DNA from 2 places in the Paraburkholderia sp. BR10937 genome. Region 2 is predicted to be linked to the other one. Evidence: riboswitches for the same ligand, from Rfam matches in the RefSeq annotation. Region 2 holds a riboswitch; the other holds the start of a gene.
What was found. Region 2 has a riboswitch for cobalamin ahead of cobW (cobalamin biosynthesis protein CobW). Riboswitches for the same ligand answer to the same signal wherever they lie in the genome.

Region 1: it holds a riboswitch for cobalamin, as region 2 does, so the genes downstream of both, AB4Y44_RS04870 (porin) here and cobW (cobalamin biosynthesis protein CobW) in region 2, are expected to answer to the same signal.

What each region holds. Positions count from the first base shown of each region.
Region 1 covers NZ_JBFRCL010000004.1:53,480-62,916, forward strand. The annotation lists gene AB4Y44_RS04850 (hypothetical protein) at 1-812, opposite strand, end outside; partial or broken gene AB4Y44_RS04855 (DUF305 domain-containing protein) at 878-1,234, opposite strand; gene AB4Y44_RS04860 (MFS transporter) at 1,552-3,135, shown strand; gene AB4Y44_RS04865 (phosphatase PAP2 family protein) at 3,295-5,256, shown strand; gene AB4Y44_RS04870 (porin) at 5,317-6,408, opposite strand; cobalamin riboswitch at 6,655-6,789, opposite strand; cobalamin riboswitch at 6,880-7,062, shown strand; gene AB4Y44_RS04875 (TonB-dependent receptor) at 7,167-9,098, shown strand; gene AB4Y44_RS04880 (glutamine cyclotransferase) at 9,147-9,437, opposite strand, start outside.
Region 2 covers NZ_JBFRCL010000009.1:2,419-11,855, forward strand. The annotation lists gene AB4Y44_RS09625 (flagellar brake protein) at 1-956, shown strand, start outside; gene AB4Y44_RS09630 (VWA domain-containing protein) at 964-1,488, opposite strand; gene AB4Y44_RS09635 (ATP-binding protein) at 1,629-2,663, opposite strand; gene cobN (cobaltochelatase subunit CobN) at 2,660-6,454, opposite strand; gene cobW (cobalamin biosynthesis protein CobW) at 6,482-7,573, opposite strand; cobalamin riboswitch at 7,787-8,057, opposite strand; gene AB4Y44_RS09650 (cobalamin biosynthesis protein) at 8,200-8,691, shown strand; gene cobO (cob(I)yrinic acid a,c-diamide adenosyltransferase) at 8,691-9,293, shown strand; gene AB4Y44_RS09660 (cobyrinate a,c-diamide synthase) at 9,298-9,437, shown strand, end outside.

The DNA.
Region 1 (9,437 bases), on a different contig from region 2:
AACATGCCGTGGGCGTTCTGCACGATGTTCACGTGATTGGTGATCGGCCCCGTATCGAGCGTTTTCAGCAATGCAAACGGCGGGCGGGCGTCGAACACCTGGGTCTTGCCCACATCCTTCAGCGTGAACCAGACCTGCCGGCCATCCGGCGTTGCCGCGATGTTCGGGCAGAACGGGCTCGCCTGTGTCACGCGGGCCACGACCTTGTGATCGGCTACCGAAACGACATCGGTTTCCGGGTTGAAGGACGAACAGATATAGCCGTACTTTCCATCGGGCGAGAAGATCTGCATGCCCGGCCCGGCTGGCACCACAATGCGCGTCTTCTCTTCGAAGCTCTTGCCGTCGAGCACATCGACGTAATTCTCACCGCGCACGGTCACCCACACCTCCTTGCCGTCAGGCGTGAAGAATGCCTCGTGCGGGGAGCGGCCCACATAGGTCACGTGCTTGACCGCATTGGTTTGCGTATCGATGAAGGTCACCGAGTTCGAGCCGATGGAGACAATGGCCAGTGTGCGGTGATCGGGCGAAAAGCCCATCCCGTGCACGAGCAACTGACCGTGATAGAGCGGGCTGAAGTTGGCCGGAGTCGGCTCCCCGAGCCGGATGACACCGACCAGACGATTGGCCGCGGGATCGATGATCGACACGGTGTTCGAAAACTGATCAGACGAATAAACGCGGTCCCGATGGCTCACCGGAATATCGGCGGCCGCCAGCGAGCCGGGGACCTGCCCCGCCTCGGCGAGCGTGGCGGCGGCAAGCGCGACGGCAGTCAGGGCCGCGCCAAGCATGGCGTTGGTTTTCATGACGTTGTCTCCTGCGTTTTGATGCGAGTGGGTCAGTGCGACATCGGCGCCGGCTTCGCGTCATGCACCGCGAGGCGCATGGCAACGATCTCCTGCTGTTGCTCGACCACGATCTCCTGGGCGATCCGGCGTAACTGCTCGTTGTGTCCATGCCGCAGTTCCGCCATGGCCATATCGATGGCACCCTGGTGATGGGGAATCATTGTTGCGACGAAATCGCGATCGATGTCGCCCGTGGGCCTGGCCGCCATCCCCGTCATCATCTTCGTCATGGCCGCGTCGTTTTCAGAGAGAAACGAGCTTTCTTCACTATCGCGAGACGCTCCAGCGTCACCCGACGACGCGACGCATAGACCGGCCAGGGAAAGCACGGCCACACCGCTCGCCGTTGCCCGCAAAACGAGTCGAATTGCAGCGTTCATGACGTCCCCTCCGTATCGGTCGAATCCCGTTCGACGTGAAGGCAAACAACGGACTCGCCGATTTACTCCATGCCGAGCGAAATTGAAGTGCGGATCGACGAACCGCGAAACGTTGGCAAACGCTTCCCGACTCACGAGCCTCGCGCGGGCCGGGTGGAATAACATCTTTGATAGCGCGTTCGCCCCGTGACATTCGCGTAAGCGGGCGTACCATCATTGCACAGCGCATGAAGGTCGCACGCGCGGGCCCGACCGATTGATCTTTTGCCGGGCACCGCATAGCAGATTAGCCGCGTCGCCGCGGTGAGGAGCGCTACATGGCCACGAGCATTGGGCTTCACGATCAAGCGCGGCAGCTGTTGCCGTTTCGCGAGTCGGTATTGGCGATGCTCGGCGTCGCGTCGGTTTCGATGCTGATCGCGCTCGACCAGACCATCGTCGGCACCGCTTTGCCGCGCATCGTTGCAGAGCTTAAGGGCTTCGAACTCTATGCATGGGTCGCAACGGCCTACATGCTCGCGTCGGTCATCACGATTCCGATCTTCGGGCGTCTGGGCGATCTGTTCGGCCGCAAACCCTTCATGCTCGCAGCCATCCTCCTCTTCACCCTCGCCTCGGTGCTCTGCGGGGTCGCGACCAACATGCTGTTTCTCGTGCTCGCGCGCGGCCTGCAGGGCATCGGCGGCGGCATCATGATGGGGACGGTGTTCGCGACCGTCGCCGACCTGTTCCCCGATCCGCGGCTACGCCTGCGCTGGCTGGTGTTCGTCTCCTCTGCGTTCGGCCTGGCGAACGTGGTCGGGCCAACGCTCGGGGGCATGCTGACCCAGCACGGCAGCTGGCGCCTCGTGTTCTTCGTCAACGTGCCGGTGGGCGTGGTCGCGCTCTTCTTCGTGCACGCTTTCCTGCCGCATCTGCACCATGTCCGCGAAGGCGCGCGGCTGCGTCTCGACTGGCTCGGCGCGTGCGTCGTCGCCGTCACGTTCGGCGCGCTGCAGCTCGCCATCGAGCTTTTGCCGAGGCAGGGCTGGACGACTTCGACGATCGTGCTCGCGGTGATCGTGCTGGTGTGTTCGCTGACGCTTTTCTTCTGGGAAAAGCGCATGGGCTATCCGATCATCCCCGTGGACATGCTGCTCGACCGCAAGCTCGGGCCGCTCTTTGCGATGTCGGTGCTGGGCGGGTTTGCGTTGTTCTCGCTCGTGTTCTATGTGCCGCTGCTGTTCCAGGGAGGCTATGCGATGTCGCCGCGCGCCTCGGGCATGCTGATCACGCCGCTGCTGCTCGGCACGACGGTCGGCAGTTTCGTGAACAATCGCGTGGTCACGCGCATCCGGCGCGCCAACGCGATCCTCTACGTCGGCTTCGCGTTGGCGGCATTCGCGAGCCTCGCGGTGGTCGTGCTGCGAGGCAACGAGCCGCATCTCGTGTGGATGGCGTGCATGGGCGCGAGCGGCCTGGGGCTGGGCCTCGTGGGCACGAGCCTCACGGTCTGCTCGCAGCAGATCGTTTCGCGCGACCATCTCGGCGCCGCCACGGCGATGCTGCAATCGCTGCGCACGTTCGGCGGCATGCTGGGCACGGCGATGACCGGCGCGCTGCTCGGGCATGTTTACACCATGGGCGTGAATCGCTCGCTCGACTCGTATCAGGCGACGCAGTGGTTCAAGTCGTTCGCGAGTCCCGAACTGCTCGTGGACCGCGCCGATCAGGCTGCGCTGATCAGCCGCCTCGTGAGCGCCGGCCATGCCGGCGACGCGATGATGAACTCGGCGCGCAGCGCGCTCGTGGACTCGATCCATATGGGCCTGATCGTCGCTGCCGTGGCCGCGCTGGCCGGCCTGTGTCTCGCGTGGTTCGTGCCGCCCGTGCGGGTCGGCTATCTCGAGGCGCAGCCGTAAATGAACGACGCAAAATATTTCGCCGGTACTTCATTTCTATTACCGTTTAACATCTGCGTAATAAATTAGTAATTAGGGAGTAATCGAGGGTAAGCATAATTCGCCGCCGTCAGTCAGGAATAACCACACCGCATCAATCACGACGACGGAGCCCTCAGCATGCCCGCATCACGCCATCGAACTGCACTGCCGGTCTACCTGGCAGTGCTTACCAGCGTTGCCGCGCTGACCGCCTGCGGAGGCGGCAATAGCGATCCCGCCACCACTGTTGCCATTCCCGCGCCGCCTGCCGACCCCGGCTTCGTGGACAACGCACCGATTCCCGACGTCCCCGCCTTCGTCGACAACATCGCGACCAACCAGCGCGGCGACGCGCGTTACGCCACGCTCGCAACCAATGCGGGCGTACGCGTGGTGGCGCGCTTCCTCGATCTCTGGCAGCCGCTCACGCTGCTCGTGGACGCGGGCGTTTCCGCGCCGGCCAACGGCACATTCCCCGCGGTCGTGCAGTCGACGTGGACGGGTGTCCCCACCGACGGCACGCCCAACGGCACGATCCTCAACAGCACGGTGCTGAACGCGAACATCCAGTACGTCGTGACCGCAACGACGCAGCGCACCCAGGCGCAGGCCGACGCGGCCTACTACGACGACCGGCGCGGCAAGGGCTACAGCGTGACCGACGGCATGGGGCCGCTCACCGCCGCCTGGCGCTCGGCTGCGCAGCAAATCACGAGCATCACGTCGATTCCCGCGGACGCGACCACGACGCTCTACAACGACTCGGGCAACAACACGGGCGTGGGCAGCACGAGCAACGCGACCTTCGGCAAGGTGGTCGACCTGCTCAACACGATGGGCAACAACGCTTCCACCGAGCCCGCCAAGCGCTTCTACAAGTACGCACGGCCGTTCCGCTGGAGCACGAGCGTCGTGGTCGATCCCACGCTCGTGCCGGCCATCAGCACGACGCCTTCGACGGACGGCGGCTTCATCAGCGGCCACGAAGCCGAAGCCATGCGCGACGCGATGACCATGGCGTACCTCGTGCCCGAGCGCTACCAGGAAATGGCGAGTCGCGGCCTCGAACTCGGCGAAAACCGCATTCTCGCGGGCATGCATTCGCCGCTCGACGTGATCGGCGGCCGCATGTTCGCGCTCGCCGCCACCGCCGCGAATCTCTACGACCCCGCGAACGCCACGCTCAAGAGCGCGGCCTATGCGCAGGCGCACAGCGCGCTCGAACAGGCCACCGGCACGAGCGCCACGACCTTCCCCGCCTTCGCGCATTCGTCCACGACCGCGACCGACCGCTTTGCCGACTATGCGACCAACAAGTCGGAATTCGCGCGCCGCATGACGTTTGGCTTCAGCCAGATCGAATCGACCGAAGCACCGCCCGTCGTGCCGAAGGGCGCCGAGGTGCTGCTCGAAACGCGCTTCCCGTACCTGAGCGCCAGCCAGCGCCGCGTCGTGCTGAAGACGACCGAAGTCGTCTCGGGCTATCCGGTCATGGACGACGCCGAAGGCTGGGGTCGTCTGAACATGTTTAGTGCTGCAGACGGTTATGGCGCGTTCAGCGGCAACGTGATCGTGGCCATGGACTCGACCCAGGGTGGCTTCAACGCCGCCGACACCTGGCGCAACGACATCGCCGGCTCGGGCAAGCTCACGCTGCAGGGCAGCGGCACGCTCACGCTCGCGGGCAACAACAGCTACACGGGCGGCTCGCAGGTGAGCGGCGGCGTGCTCGCGGCGGCGTCGACCACGGCCTTCGGCAACGGCGACGTGTACGTCGGGTCGGGCGGCGGCGTGGCCGTGGCGACGAGCGCGCCGTTGACGGTGGCGGGCAAGTACACGCAGCTCGACGGCACGACGCTCGAACTCGACATCGACGGCGACGGCGGCGGACGCCTGCGCGTGGGCGGACAGCTCACGGTGGCGGGCGGCACGCTGCATGTGAAGTTCGTGAACGGCTATGCGCCGAAAGCGGGCGATACGATCGACGTGATCGACGGCAGCGGCGCATCGGTGAAATTCGCGACGGTCACGGTGGATGGCTTCAAGGCCACGCCCGTTTATTCTTCGACCGGCGTTGCGGTGAAGCTCTCGGCTTCGTGATGTAGTCACTCAGCAAAGCGGCCCCGAATCGCGATGGTTCGGGGCCGTTTTGCGTGTGAATCAGAAGCGATGCCGGATGCCCGCTGCCACGAGCACCTGATTGCGGCCGCCCGACGGGTCGCAGGTGTTGATCATCGCAAACGCACCGGACGACGCGCGCTGATAGATCGCCTCGGTATACACGTCCGTGCGTTTCGACAGCTGATAGGCGGCCTGCAGCGCACCTTGATGCCAATGCGCGGTGGTCGCGCCCGTATAGGCATACATGCCCGCCAGCGAGAACGCGGGCGTCACCTGCCAAAGCGCATTCACTTCGTAGTTGCTGAAGGCGATCGACGGCAACGGTGCGTCGCCATCGGCCTCGCTCACACCGGTATGAATGGAACGTGACCAGGCCGCGCCGAGCGTCACGTCGCCGAGCGCGTAGCTCATGCCCGCGCCAATGGTGTCTTCGCGCTGCACCGCGACCTCGGTCGGCACGAGGCCCGCACCCGGCAGCACCGACGTATCGTACGCACCCACCGAAGAGGCGCCGCGTCCGTCGATGTGCATCCACGCTACACCGGCGCTGAACGGGCCGCCCTCGTAATGCGCGCCGAAGCCGTAGGCGCGGTTCTGCGCGAAGCGCCCCGCCGCGTTCGAAAACGCGTACATCGCGCCGGCGCTGAAACCACCGTATGTGGCGCTCGCGAACTTCACCGCATTCGAGGCGAGCCACGAATTGTTGGCGTTGTCGTTGTCGAACGGATGCGCGAATGCCGTGCCGCCCGCACCGCCCGTCAGCGTAAACGGGGCGAAGTAGTCGTGCATCGTGTCGTACTGGCGGCCGAGCGTAATCGTACCAAATCGTTCGGATTGCAGACCAACGTAGAACGGATGGTCGTTGAAGGCTTCGCCAGAGGTGACCGAGAAACCGCGCTCGAGGCGAAAGATCGCGGCGTTGCCGCCGCCGAGATCCTCGCTGCCCTGCAGGCCCCAAAAACTGCCGTCGATCAGGCCCGAGCCTGCGCGATACTGGCTGCGGCCCGCAACGTCGCTGACATAGTCAACGCTAGCGTCGATCTCACCGTACAACGTGACCTGCTGCGCCGAGGCGCCAGCGCCTGTGAATGCCAACGCCCCGCCGAGGGCGGCCAGAATGTGCTTGTTCATGAGTCTTCTTGTTTGTGCTTGTAAAGAATGCATGGACGAGCGCCGTCAGCCCTCGCTTGTTGCGGCGTGGCGCCCCGACGTCGTCGTTAATCCGTCAATTTCCAGCGTGCTTTTGAACAGCGAACGCCTGGTGGCCCGTGAGCGGTCTACGCCGCATCGGGGCCGGTGGTGGTGGCCGGATTGGCCCGCGTTTCCAGGGCAGGAGGGTGTGCATTGACGGCTCCTTGGGTTACGCGCCCTGGAATGAGTCGCGAAATAAACGTAGCGAGGTCTGACTTCTGGCTCGATTGACAGCCAGTCACAGTGGCGCGACCGCGCCGGATTCTCACCGGCTTCCCTGCTGCGTTTCGCTCGTGCAGCGCCTACGCGCGAAAAACAGCTGCAAGGATAGCGTAAGTTGCGGGAGCGGCCAAACCGGGTGTTTTCGCCACACGACACACGTCAAAGGTTGACGCGGCAAATGCGCGGCCATTACCCTTGCGCGCTGATGGTTCCCGGCGACGGGATCAAAAGGGAACGCAGTGCAAGACTGCGGCTGCCCCCGCAACTGTTAGCGGCGAGTCCATGCCAGAGCGTGCCACTGGGAAACCGGGAAGGCCGGCAACGGACGTCGACCTGCGAGCCAGGAGACCTGCCATCAGCCGAGTCCAGCAGCCGCAACGGGCGGGGATCCCCAATGCGCCAAAGCATCGCCCACGCGGCGATCGCCCGTTGCACGGACAGCCCGTTTTTCAGGAGCTGTTTCCAGCCACCGCATCATGAAGTTTCGCCAATTCGTATTGACTTCCGCCGCGCTCGCCTGTGCGTGGCAAATCGCGCATGCCGCGGACGCATCGCCGACCCAGGCACAGCAGCAAGCCGGCGACGGCACCACGCTGCCCAACATCCTCGTCGTGGGCGACGCGCAGCATCTGCCGCAATCGTTCGACCAGCGCTACGCGAGCACCCAGGTGCTCACGCGCGAGGACCTCGACCGCGTCTCCCCCGCCGACCCAAGCATCGCGCAGGCGCTCGCCACGCTGCCCGGCGTCACCGTCTCGCAGACCGGCGGGCCGGGGTCGTACACGGGCGTGAGCATCCGCGGGTCGTCGGCCGACCAGGTGGCCGTGTTCATCGACGGCATACGCATAGGCTCCGTCACCACGGGCACGGCCGAATGGGCCGATCTGGCGACCGCCTCGTTCGACCGCGTCGAGGTGATCTCGGGCCCCGCGGCCGCCTCGTTCGGCGCGGATGCCGTGGGCGGCGTCGTGCAGCTCTTCACGCGCCATGCGTCGAACCAGCCGAACCAGACCACCGTCTCGTTCGGCGGCGGCTCGAACAAGACCTTCGACACGCAGGTGCGCACCTCGGGCACGATCGGCTCGACCGGGCCGCTTTCCGCACTGAGCGGCCTCACCTACTCACTGGGCCTGCACGACTACAACACGGCGGGCATCGACGCGACCCAGCCCTGGGCCTACGGCCACGAAGACGGCCGCAACCCGTACCACGCGCAGAACCTCGACGCGCGCCTTGGCTACGCGCACGACAACTGGTCGATCTCGACCTTCGCGCTCTACCACCGCTCCGATCTCTCGTACGACAACGCGGGAGGCAACGACCGCCAGCGCGACAACCAGCTCACGACCGGCCTCGCGTTCCACCTCGACATCACGCCGACCACGCAGTTCGACCAGTCGGTGGGCTACGCGACGGACCGTCAGTTCCTCTATTCGAACGACCCGACGATCCCGACCGACGAGATCGACTCGACGCGCTTTTCCACCTCCACGTCGATCACGCATCAGGAAAGAGGCCACACGCTCTTCGGCATGCCGCTCGACGGCGAGACCAAGCTCGCCTACGACTACACGCGCGAGATGGCGTTCCTGCCCGTGGATGTGCCGGGCGGCCTGCCCGCGCGCAACGATTCTGCCGTGTCGATGCATCAGTCGACCACGCTCGGACCCGTCACGCTGTTTCTGGCGGGGCGGCACGAAATCGTGCAGGGGCAATCGGTGAATACGGGCAACGTCGCGCTGTCCTGGGCGATCACGCCGGTCTACACGGCGCGCGTTTCGTACGGCAACGCGTTCCGCCTGCCGACCTTCAACGACCTGTACTATCCGGGCTACTCGAACCCCAACCTGCTGCCCGAACGCAGCGACTCGGTCGAAGCCGCGCTCGATGCCACCACGTCGATCGGCACGTTCACGGCAGCCGTGTACGACACGCGGGTGCACGACCTCATCACGTACAACTCGCAGACCTTCCTGCCCGTGAACGTGGGCCGCGCGCACATTCAGGGGCTCGACCTCTCGTACAAGGGCACGCTCGGCACGTCCACGCCGGTGAGCCTCACGGTGGGGATCCTGAATCCGCAGGACGTGACCGACCAGACCTGGCTCAATCGCCGCCCGCGCCAGACGGCGAGCCTGAGCGTAGATCACACGTGGGACGAGTTCCAGCTCCACGCGCTCAGTACCGGCGTTTCGCTGCTGTATAACGGCTCGACGTTCGACGACCAGCTCAACACGATCTACCTGCCTTCGTGGACCACGGTGAGCCTGCGCGCGTCGTACAAGGTCAATGCGCATCTCGCGCTTTCGGCCACGCTGGCGAACGTGTTCAACCGGCAGTACGTGACCGCCTACGGCTACAACACGCTGGGGCGCACGGCGTTTGGCAAGGTCACCTATACGTTCTGAGCGTTGCGTGCGAGCGGGTGCGTTCAAGCGTTTCGCGCGCCCGCTCGCCTAGCCCTCGCGCTTCGGCCGCCGCACCGCGCGAATCTTCCCGCTGTTGCCGCCGCCGCAGAAGAACTGCTCGCCGCCATCGGACTCCAGCCCCGAAACGGCGGTGCCGGGCGGCATGTCGAGTTGTTCCAGCACTTCGCCCGTGCCCGGATCGATGCGCCGCAAGTCGCTCTCGTCGCCTTCCCAGGTGCCGTGCCACAGCTCGCCGTCCACCCACGTCACGCCCGTGACGTAGCGGCTCGATTCGAGCGTGCGCAAAATCGCGCCCGTCTGCGGATCGACCTGATGGAT
Region 2 (9,437 bases):
CCACTGAAGATCAAGCCGAAGCCACCGACGCCGCAACCGAAGCTGCAACCGAAGCCGCCCCGCTCACGCCGCAAGCCCTGCCGGTCGGCGAGCCGCTCGCCTGGCCTGTCGTCGATCGCGACGGCGCCATGCTGCTCGACGCCGGCTCGGTGCTGATGGGCGAAGCGGAACGCGACTTTCTGTTCCAGCATTTCGCGCCGCATCGCGGCGACAAGGAACGGATCGAGGCTGCACCGGAGAGCGCGACGGCCACGAATGCGCCCAGCACCGGCGATACCGCCGCCACCGCGCGCGACATGCACCTGACCATCGGCGCGCTGATGGGCCTGCGTCCGCAGATGGGCGCGAGCGGCGCGCCGATGCACCCGTGCCGCCTGATCGGTTTCGCGCCCAACGAGGCGCTCTTCGTGACGACGCCCTATGTCGATGGCCGCCCCATCGCCATCACGCCGGGCGAAAACGTGGAGATCGTCGCGATTGCGAGCCAGGCCGTCTATCGCTTCGTATGCACCGTGCATGCGTTCAGCCAGTCGCCGCTCGACTACCTCGTGCTTTCGAAGCCCGCCAACATCCGCCGCCTGCGCGAACGCCGCTCGATTCGGGTGCGCGCGCAATTTCCCGTGCGCTACGGCATCGGCGAGGAAGGCGCGGGTTATGACGGCGTGGCGCTCGCGCGCGGGATCAGCGCGCTCGGGCTTTCGGTGAGCGCCGCGTGGGCGCTCGGCAAGGTTGGCGAGCGGCTGCGCGTGGCCTTTCAGCTGCGCTCGGGCGACAACGCAACGACGATCGAAACCTGCGCGATCATCCGTAACGTGCAGGCGGAATCGGGCGACCCCGCACACGCGACACTCGGCCTCGAACTCGACCGCCTCACGCCCGCCGAGCAGATGGCGATGAAAGTCTACGTATTCGATCGTCAGGACGACGTGCTGTACTGGACCGGCAGCATGCGATAACGCGCGTTCAGGCGAGCAGCGCCTGAGCGTCCAGGCACTCGCCGGCCCATGCCTGCGCGAGCGCCTCGCAGCGCCCCACGCGCAGCGCGCCAAGTTCGCAATCGATCACTGTGACGTGGTCGGCGTGGCGTGGCCGCGCGGGCCACTGCGTCGTGCGGCCGTCGCTGAACAGCCAGAGATGGCGGGTGCGCGCCGGATCGCGGCGCGCGGCAGTGTCGAGCACCAGTGCCGCGCGGCCGATGCCCGCTTCGAGCGGCGTGCCGCCGCCCCCGCCGATTGGCTCGATCCAGCGCTCGTTCCACCAGCGCGGCACCGCGGGCCCGAACCTCAGCTCGGCCCCGGCACCGCCGAAGGCAATCAGCGCCACTTCCACACGCTCGGCGCGGGCCCGGTCGAACAGCGCGATCAGCAATCCCTTGGCGAGCGCGAGCTGGCCGCGCGCGAGCATCGAGGCCGAGCAGTCCAGCACGAAGCAATGGAGCGCGCCGGAACCCGTCTTGCGTCTGGCGTAGTGGAAATGTTGCGCCTGCAACGACCCGGCGCGCTTGGCCGCGAGCGTGGGCGGCCAGGCGATGCGCTCGCCGCGCTTCGCGACTTGCGCGGGACCGCGCCCCGGGCCTTCTCGCCGTCGAGCGCCGCCCTGTGCGAAGGCGGCGGCCTGTGCCCGACGGGTCAGCGTTTTTTTGCGGTTAGCGGGATCACGCCCTTCACGGCCTTCGCCGCGACGGGCTCGGGCGGCATCTCGCCCCAATCGGCATACGATGATGATTCGGTGTGCTTATCTTCGTGCCTGGAGGCGGAGGGCGGCTGCGTCTCGGGGGAAGACGGCGCATCGGAACGCTGCGGCATGGCGTGCCGACGATGCGCGAGCACGCAATCGGCAACCTCATCGACGTGCTGCGGGCTCACCGCCTGCGCCCTTTCGAACGCGGCGAGCGCGCGCGCCGCACGCAGCATCACGAGATCGGCGCGCAAGCCGTCAACGGCAGCCTCGATACAACGCTGCGCCGCCCGCTCGTGGACGGCGTCGCTCCAGTCGAGCTTGCCGAGCGCAGCGCGGGCCGCCGCGAGACGCTGCGCGAGCGCGCGCTGTTCGGTCTCGCGCGCCGCACAGAACGCCTGCGGATCGGCGTCGAACGCGAGACGCGCCTTGACGATGCGTTGCCGCTCCGCGGCGTCATAAGGCGTGCCGAGTTCGACCATCAAGCCGAAGCGATCGAGCAATTGCGGACGCAACTCGCCCTCTTCGGGATTCATCGTGCCGACCAGCACGAAGTGCGCGTCGTGCGTGTGCGACACGCCATCGCGCTCCACGGTGTTCACGCCGCTCGCTGCCGCGTCGAGCAGCACGTCGACGAGCGCATCGGGCAGCAGGTTCACTTCGTCCACGTAGAGCACTCCGCCATGCGCGCGCGAGAGCAGCCCCGGCGCGAAGCGCACCGCGCTCTCACGCAACGCCGCTTCGAGGTCGAGCGTGCCGATCAGCTTGTCCTCGCTCGCGCCGAGCGGCAGCGTGACGAACGCGCCTTCCGGCAGGAGGGCCGCGAGCGCCCGCGCGGCCGTGGATTTCGCGGTGCCGCGCGGCCCGCTCACCAGCACGCCGCCGATCGCGGGGTCGATGGCCGCGAGCAGCAGTGCGCGCTGCAACGGCGCCTGGCCGACCAGCGCGGTAAAGGGAAACGCGGGACGCGTAGCCGCTGCGCTCATGGTCCTGATCCTTCCAGATGCTGCCCGGCTTCGAGCAGACGGTGTTCGAGTTGTGCGCGATGCTCGCCCGGCTCCTGCCAGAGACCGCGCTGGATCGCTTCGAGCAGGCGCTCGCACACGGCATGCAGCGCATGCGGATTGTGGCGCTGCATGAATTCGCGCGTGTCGTCGTCGTGCACGTAGGCGTTCGCGACGAGCGCGTACTGATGATCTCCCACTACGCGCGCGGTCGCGTCATAGCCGAACAGGTAATCCACGGTCGCCGCCATTTCCGCCGCGCCCTTGTAGCCGTGACGCTTCACGCCGTCGATCCACTTCGGGTTCACCACACGCGAGCGGATCACGCGCGCAATCTCTTCGTGCAGCGGACGAATGCGCGGCGCAGCGGGGTTGCTGTGGTCCGCGTGATAGAGCGCGGGCTGGGCCTGCGAAAAATGCCGCGCCGCCGCGGCCATGCCGCCCTGGAACTGGTAATAGTCGTTCGAGTCGAGCAGGTCGTGTTCGCGGTTGTCCTGGTTCTGCAGGACCACGTCGAGCGTCGCGAGACGCGCGCGGAACGCCTCGCTCGCCTCGTCGCCCGCGCTCTTTTGCGCGTAGGCGTAGCCACCCCACGCCCGGTACGCGTTCGCGAGATCGGCGTCGGTCTGCCACTGGCGATGGTCGATCATCGACTGCAAGCCCGCGCCGTACGCGCCGGGGCGCGCGCCGAACACGCGCCAGCCCGCGCGGCGGCGCGCCTCGTCGGCGGCCATGCCGTTCGCGACCAGCGCATCGCGCTCGCGCAGCACGCGTGCGCGCAGCGGGTTCTGGTGCTCCGGCTCTTCGAGATCGGACACCGCCTGCACGGCGGCGTCGAACAGATGCATGACGTTGGGAAACGCGTCGCGGAAGAAGCCCGATACGCGCAGCGTCACGTCGATGCGCGGCCGGTCCAGCGCCTCGACCGGCATGATTTCGAAGTCGGTCACACGCTGGCTGCCGGCAGCCCACTTCGGCCGCACGCCGATCAGCGCGAACGCCTGGGCTATGTCGTCGCCGCCAGTGCGCATCGTCGCCGTGCCCCAGACCGAAAGCCCAACGGCGCGCGGGTAGTCGCCGTGCTCTTGCAGATGACGCTCGATGAGTTGATGCGCCGATTTCATGCCGAGCGCCCACGCCGCTTGCGTCGGGATGGCGCGCGTATCGACGGAGTAGAAGTTGCGGCCCGTGGGCAGCACGTCGGGGCGGCCTCGCGAGGGCGAACCGCTCGGGCCCGGCGGCACGAAGCGGCCTTCGAAGCCACGGCGCAGCTGGCGCAACTCTTCGGGGCCGCAGGCGTCAAGGCGCGGCAGCACGTCGTCGCGCAGGCGCGCGAGCACCTGAGCCGCGTGCGGCAGCGATGCAGGCTCCGCATCGCTTCGTTGGCCTGAGCAAATGTCTTCGATCAGCGTGGCCGCGAGCATTTCGAGGCGTTCGCGCGTGTCGCCCGCATGACGCCATGGCGTATCGCTCACCACAGCGAGTTGCGGCGGACGCGGGCCCTGCCACGGCGCAGCCCAATCGACCGTGGCCGGATCGACGAGGTGATCGATACGCAGGTCGCGCGCAAGCGCGTCGATCAGGCCCGTGTTCGCGCCCTGCCCGTCGCCGCATGCGTAGCGCCCGAGCGCGAGCAGCGTGTCCCGCCGCTGCTGGCCTTGCGGCGATTCGCCGAACGTATGCAGGCCGTCGCGAATCTGCGCTTCCTTCAACTCGCAGAGGTAAGCGTCGGCGCGCGTGAGCAATTCGTCTTCCCCGGCCTGATCCTGCGGCGCGGAAATGCTCAACTCCTCGTGCAGCCGATGCTCGATGATGGTCGCGAGGATGGTCTTGCGCAGCAGCTTCGCGCGGCGGGGGTCCACCATCAAAGCTTCGTAATACTCATCGACCTGACGTTCGAGGTCTTGCATCGGCCCGTAGTTTTCGGCACGCGTGAGCGGTGGCATCAGGTGGTCGATGATCACAGCCTGGGCGCGGCGCTTGGCCTGGCTGCCCTCGCCCGGATCGTTGACGATGAACGGATACAGATGCGGCAGCGGCCCGAGCGCCATGTCGGGCCAGCAGGTGTCGGCGAGCGCCACGCTCTTGCCCGGCAGCCACTCGAGGTTACCGTGCTTGCCCACGTGCGCGATGGCGTCGATGCCGAACGCCTCGCGCAGCCAGAAGTAAAACGCGAGATACGCGTGCGGCGGCACGAGTTCGGCGTCGTGGTAGTTCGCGTAGGTGTCGTCGCCGCGCGAGCGCGACGGCTGAATGCCCACGAACACCTGCCCACAGCGCCAGCCCGCAATCATGAAGCGGCCGCGGCGCACGGTGGGGTCGTCCTCCGGCACGCCCCAGCGCGCGATCAGCGCGTTTTGCGCCTCGGCGGGCAACTGCGAGAAGCGCGCGCGGTAATCATCGAGGGAAAGACTCTGCCATGCGGGGCGCAGCGCGCGCGTGTCCGCATCGTTCGTCACGCCCTGCGTGAGGATGCGCATGAGCGCATCGCCGTCTTCGGGCAGATCGGCCACGCGATAGCCTTCGTCACGCAGCATGCGCAGGATGCCGACCACCGAGGCCGGCGTGTCGAGCCCCACGCCATTGCCAATGCGCCCTTCGCTCATCGGATAGTTCGCGAGCACGAGCGCGAGCTTCTTCTCCGCGTTCGGCAGGCTGCGCAAACGGCACCACCGGCGCGCCAGTTCGGCGACGAACGCCACGCGTTCGACATCGGGCTGATATCGCACGACATCGACCTGCGTCTCCTTGCAGTGGTATGCGAGGCCCTTGAAGCTGATCGCACGCGTAATCACGCGGCCGTCCACTTCGGGCAGCGCGATATGCATGGCGATATCGCGCGAATTCAGGCCGTGATTGTCCTTGACCCAGTCTTCGCGATTGCCGCCGCTCAGGATCACCTGGAGCACAGGCGCGTCGCCGGCGAGCGCGATCGGTTCGGGGTCGTCGAGCGACGAAGCCGCGAATGCTGTGGTATTCAGCACGAGCGAGACGTCGTGCTCGGCCGCCAGTTGATCGAGCACGTCGCGGCTCAAGGTGTCCTTGAGCGAGGTGATCGCAAGCGGCAGCGGGTTCATGCCGCGCGCCAGCAGCGCGTCGATGAGGGCATCGAAAGCGGCGGTGTTCGCCGCCTGCAGATGCGCCTTGTAAAACAGCAGCGCGACAACCGGCGCGCCAGGTTGCCAGCGCGCGCGCCATTCGTCGATGGTCGCGACGTCGCGCTGCGGGCAATAGAGCGCAGCGGCGGGCAGCGCAACGGGTGGCGCAGGCTCGCTGCCCCAGTCGAATGCGCGCCACGCGAGCGCACGCAGGAACGATTCGGCGTTGGCCGCGCCGCCTTCGCGCAGATAACGCCACAGCAAGCGGCAAAACTCGGGCTCAGCGCGGCTCTTCGCGATGAGATTGGGGTCTTCCTGCAAGTCGCCCGAAAACATCGCGAGCAGTTGCCCGCGGCGCCCGGCTAGCGAGACGACCTGCTCGATGCCATATGGCCAGTACGTTTCGCCGCCCAGATGATCGACCACCACCACGCGCGCGTGTTGCAAGACGTCTTCGACGTAGAAGTCCACCGACGCGGGCTGGCGCAAATACGTGACGTTCGCGAGCCGCACGCTCGGGAAACCTGCGGGCAGGCGCGGCACGACGCTCGCCAGCAGCGCGAGCGTCGTGTCCGCCGAACTGAGCACGACGATCTCGGCGGGCTGCTGGTCGATCCGGACAACGCCCTGCGTGTCGTCGACGAAACCGCCTGGCGTAGTGCGCAGCAAATGCATGGGACTGCCTCGTCTAGCTCGGCGCGATCACTTCGCGACCGCGGTCTGCACGTTCGCCAACGCGGTATCGAAGGCCGCTTGCAGCGTCGCGCCATCGAGGTCCTCGCCGATCAGCACGAAGCGGCTCGCAAGCGGCTGCGCCGCGCTTTCCTGCGCGTTCCAGCGGCGATCGAAATAGCTGTCGAAGCGGCGGCCCACGCCTTGGATCACGAGGCGCATGGCCGCGCCGGGCAACGCGGCAAAGCCCTTCACGCGATAGATCGTATGCGCATCGACGAGTTGTTGCAGCGCCTCGATCGCGGTCTCGCGCGATGCGGCATTGCCTGACACCACGACCGAATCGAACTCGTCATGGTGATGATCGGGATCGTCAGCGGAACCATGATGGTCTTGACGCAGATGAATGCTCTCCTCGGAGGCCGCCTCGAGCCCGAGCAGCGTATGCAGATCGAGCTTGCCGTGCTGCGCGCGCACGATCTTCACCTGCGACGGCAGCTCTTCGCGCAGTTCGGCGATGAGCGCGTCCTGGCCCGCAACGTCCAGCAGATCGGTCTTGTTGAGGATGACGAGGTCGGCGGCCGAAAGCTGGTCTTCGAACAGCTCGTGCAGCGGCGACTCGTGATCGAGATTCGGATCGGCGCGGCGCTGCGCGTCCACGGCCTGCGGATTTTCGGCGAACTGGCCGCTCGCGGCGGCGGGGCCGTCCACCACGGTCACGACCGCATCGACCGTGAACGCGTTGCGGATCGACGGCCAGTTGAACGCCTGCACGAGCGGCTTGGGCAGCGCGAGTCCCGAGGTTTCGATCAGCACGTGGTCGACGTCGCTGCGGCGTTCGAGCAGTTTCTCCATCACGGGGAAAAATTCTTCCTGCACCGTGCAGCAAAGGCAGCCGTTCGCGAGTTCGTAGAGCTGGCCTTCCGTTTCGTTGCCGTTCTCGTCGCAGCCGATACCGCAGCCACGCAGAATTTCGCCGTCGATACCGAGTTCGCCGAATTCGTTGACGATGACCGCGACGCGCAGGCCGCCCGCGTGCTGAAGAATGTGACGCAGCAGCGTGGTTTTACCGCTGCCGAGAAAGCCCGTCACGATCGTCACCGGAATCTTGCGCATTTGCATGAAGTGCTCCTTCGGCGCCAGGCCGTATCGAGGGGCATGGTGCGTCGCGCCTGCCGTTCGTGCGGGTGTCCTGTTGCGCCCACGCGCGTATCCATGGAGACGCTGTCACGCGCAACGATTCAACAACCTGCAGGGGACGAACGGCCAGAAACGCACCCGGGCCTCGCCCGGCTGACGCATGAAAGTCACGGACCCGGCACCGCATCCCCGCAGCGCGAATCCCACGTATCTGGCCGGTATCCGGACTGACGAAACACCGCTTCGCCTTCCCGCGCGAGCGGCCTTGCGGCCGGCTTGCACAGTGGCGTGGACTGCATAAAGCATGGAAGCGGTTTGCGGCATTCGTACGAACGCCGCGCTCGTTGTACCGTTGCGGGTGCAGTTCAGGTTGGCCATGCCCGAGGCGGGATGGCTCCCTGATTCCCGTTTAACTGCGCGTGCATTATGAATCGCGCGCGCGAGCACCAGAGTGCGTGCGAGTGTAGGCGCGGGGGGCCTGCGCGTCAAGGAAGGCGTGGGAAGCCGCAAAAGCGTGTGCTATCGTAGCGCGCATCCGGCGCCTGCTGGAACGCGACGCTTTTGCTTGTTTTGCCTCTGCGGTCACGCCTTCGATCGACGCTCTCGCCGTGAATCCTGCCGAACATCGCGCCTCGCGCGCAGTCTCATTCGAAGCCACGCCGGAACCCGCGCAGCGCGTGCAGCCGCTTGCGCTCGGCATCGGCTGCCGGCGCGGCGTGACGCTCGCGCAGGTCGAAGCCGCGGTGCGCGCCGCGCTCGGCGCGTGGCCGCTCGACAGCGTAACGGCCGTGGCGACGCTCGACGCCAAAGCCGGCGAACCCGCCTTGCAAGCGTTTTGCGCGGCACACGCGCTGCCGCTGCAGACGTACACGAGGGAGCAACTCGCCGCGACGCCGACGCAGGCGCCGCCCTCCACCGCCGCGCAAGCGCAGTTCGGCGTGGACGGCGTATGCGAGCCCTGCGCGCGTCTCGCGGCGGGCGGCGCTCCGCTCGTGCGCGGCAAGCTGGCGCTCGACGGCGTGACGGTCGCAATCGCAGGCATTCTGCAAGATCACGAAAACGCGAACGCGAAAACGCCGCAACCAACCCACTCCCGATGATGAAAACCGATCCCGAATCTCACCAACGCATGACGCAGCGCCGCCGCGAGGGCCACGAGAAGAAGCAGGCCGCCGCGACGCACGAAAAGGGCCTGTTGATCGTCAACACCGGCAACGGCAAGGGCAAGAGCACGGCCGCATTCGGCATGGCGGTGCGCATGCTCGGCCACGGCATGAAGCTCGGCGTCGTGCAGTTCATCAAGGGCGCGCTGCACACAGCCGAACGCGATTTTCTCGGCAGCGTTGCGCACTGCGATTTCGTGACGATGGGCGACGGCTACACCTGGAACACGCAGAATCGCGACGGCGACATCGCCACCGCGCGCAAGGGCTGGGACGAAGCGAAGCGCATGATCGAGAGCGGCGAGTACGCCATGGTGATCCTCGACGAACTCAACACGGTGCTCAAATACGAGTACCTGCCGCTCGACGAAGTGCTCGGCGTGATCGCGTCGCGCGCGCCGCACGTGCATGTGGTCGTGACGGGCCGCCATGCGCCCGACGCGCTGATCGAAGCCGCCGACCTCGTCACGGAAATGCGCCTCGTGAAGCATCCGTATCGCGAGCAAGGCGTGAAAGCGCAAAAGGGCGTGGAGTTCTGAGCGCATGAGCGCAACGGTTGCCTGCCCCGCGCTCTTCATCAGCGCGCCCGCTTCGGGCCAGGGCAAGACCACGCTCACGGCCGGCCTCGCGCGACTGCACCGGCGCGCGGGCCGGCGCGTGCGCGTCTTCAAGACCGGGCCGGA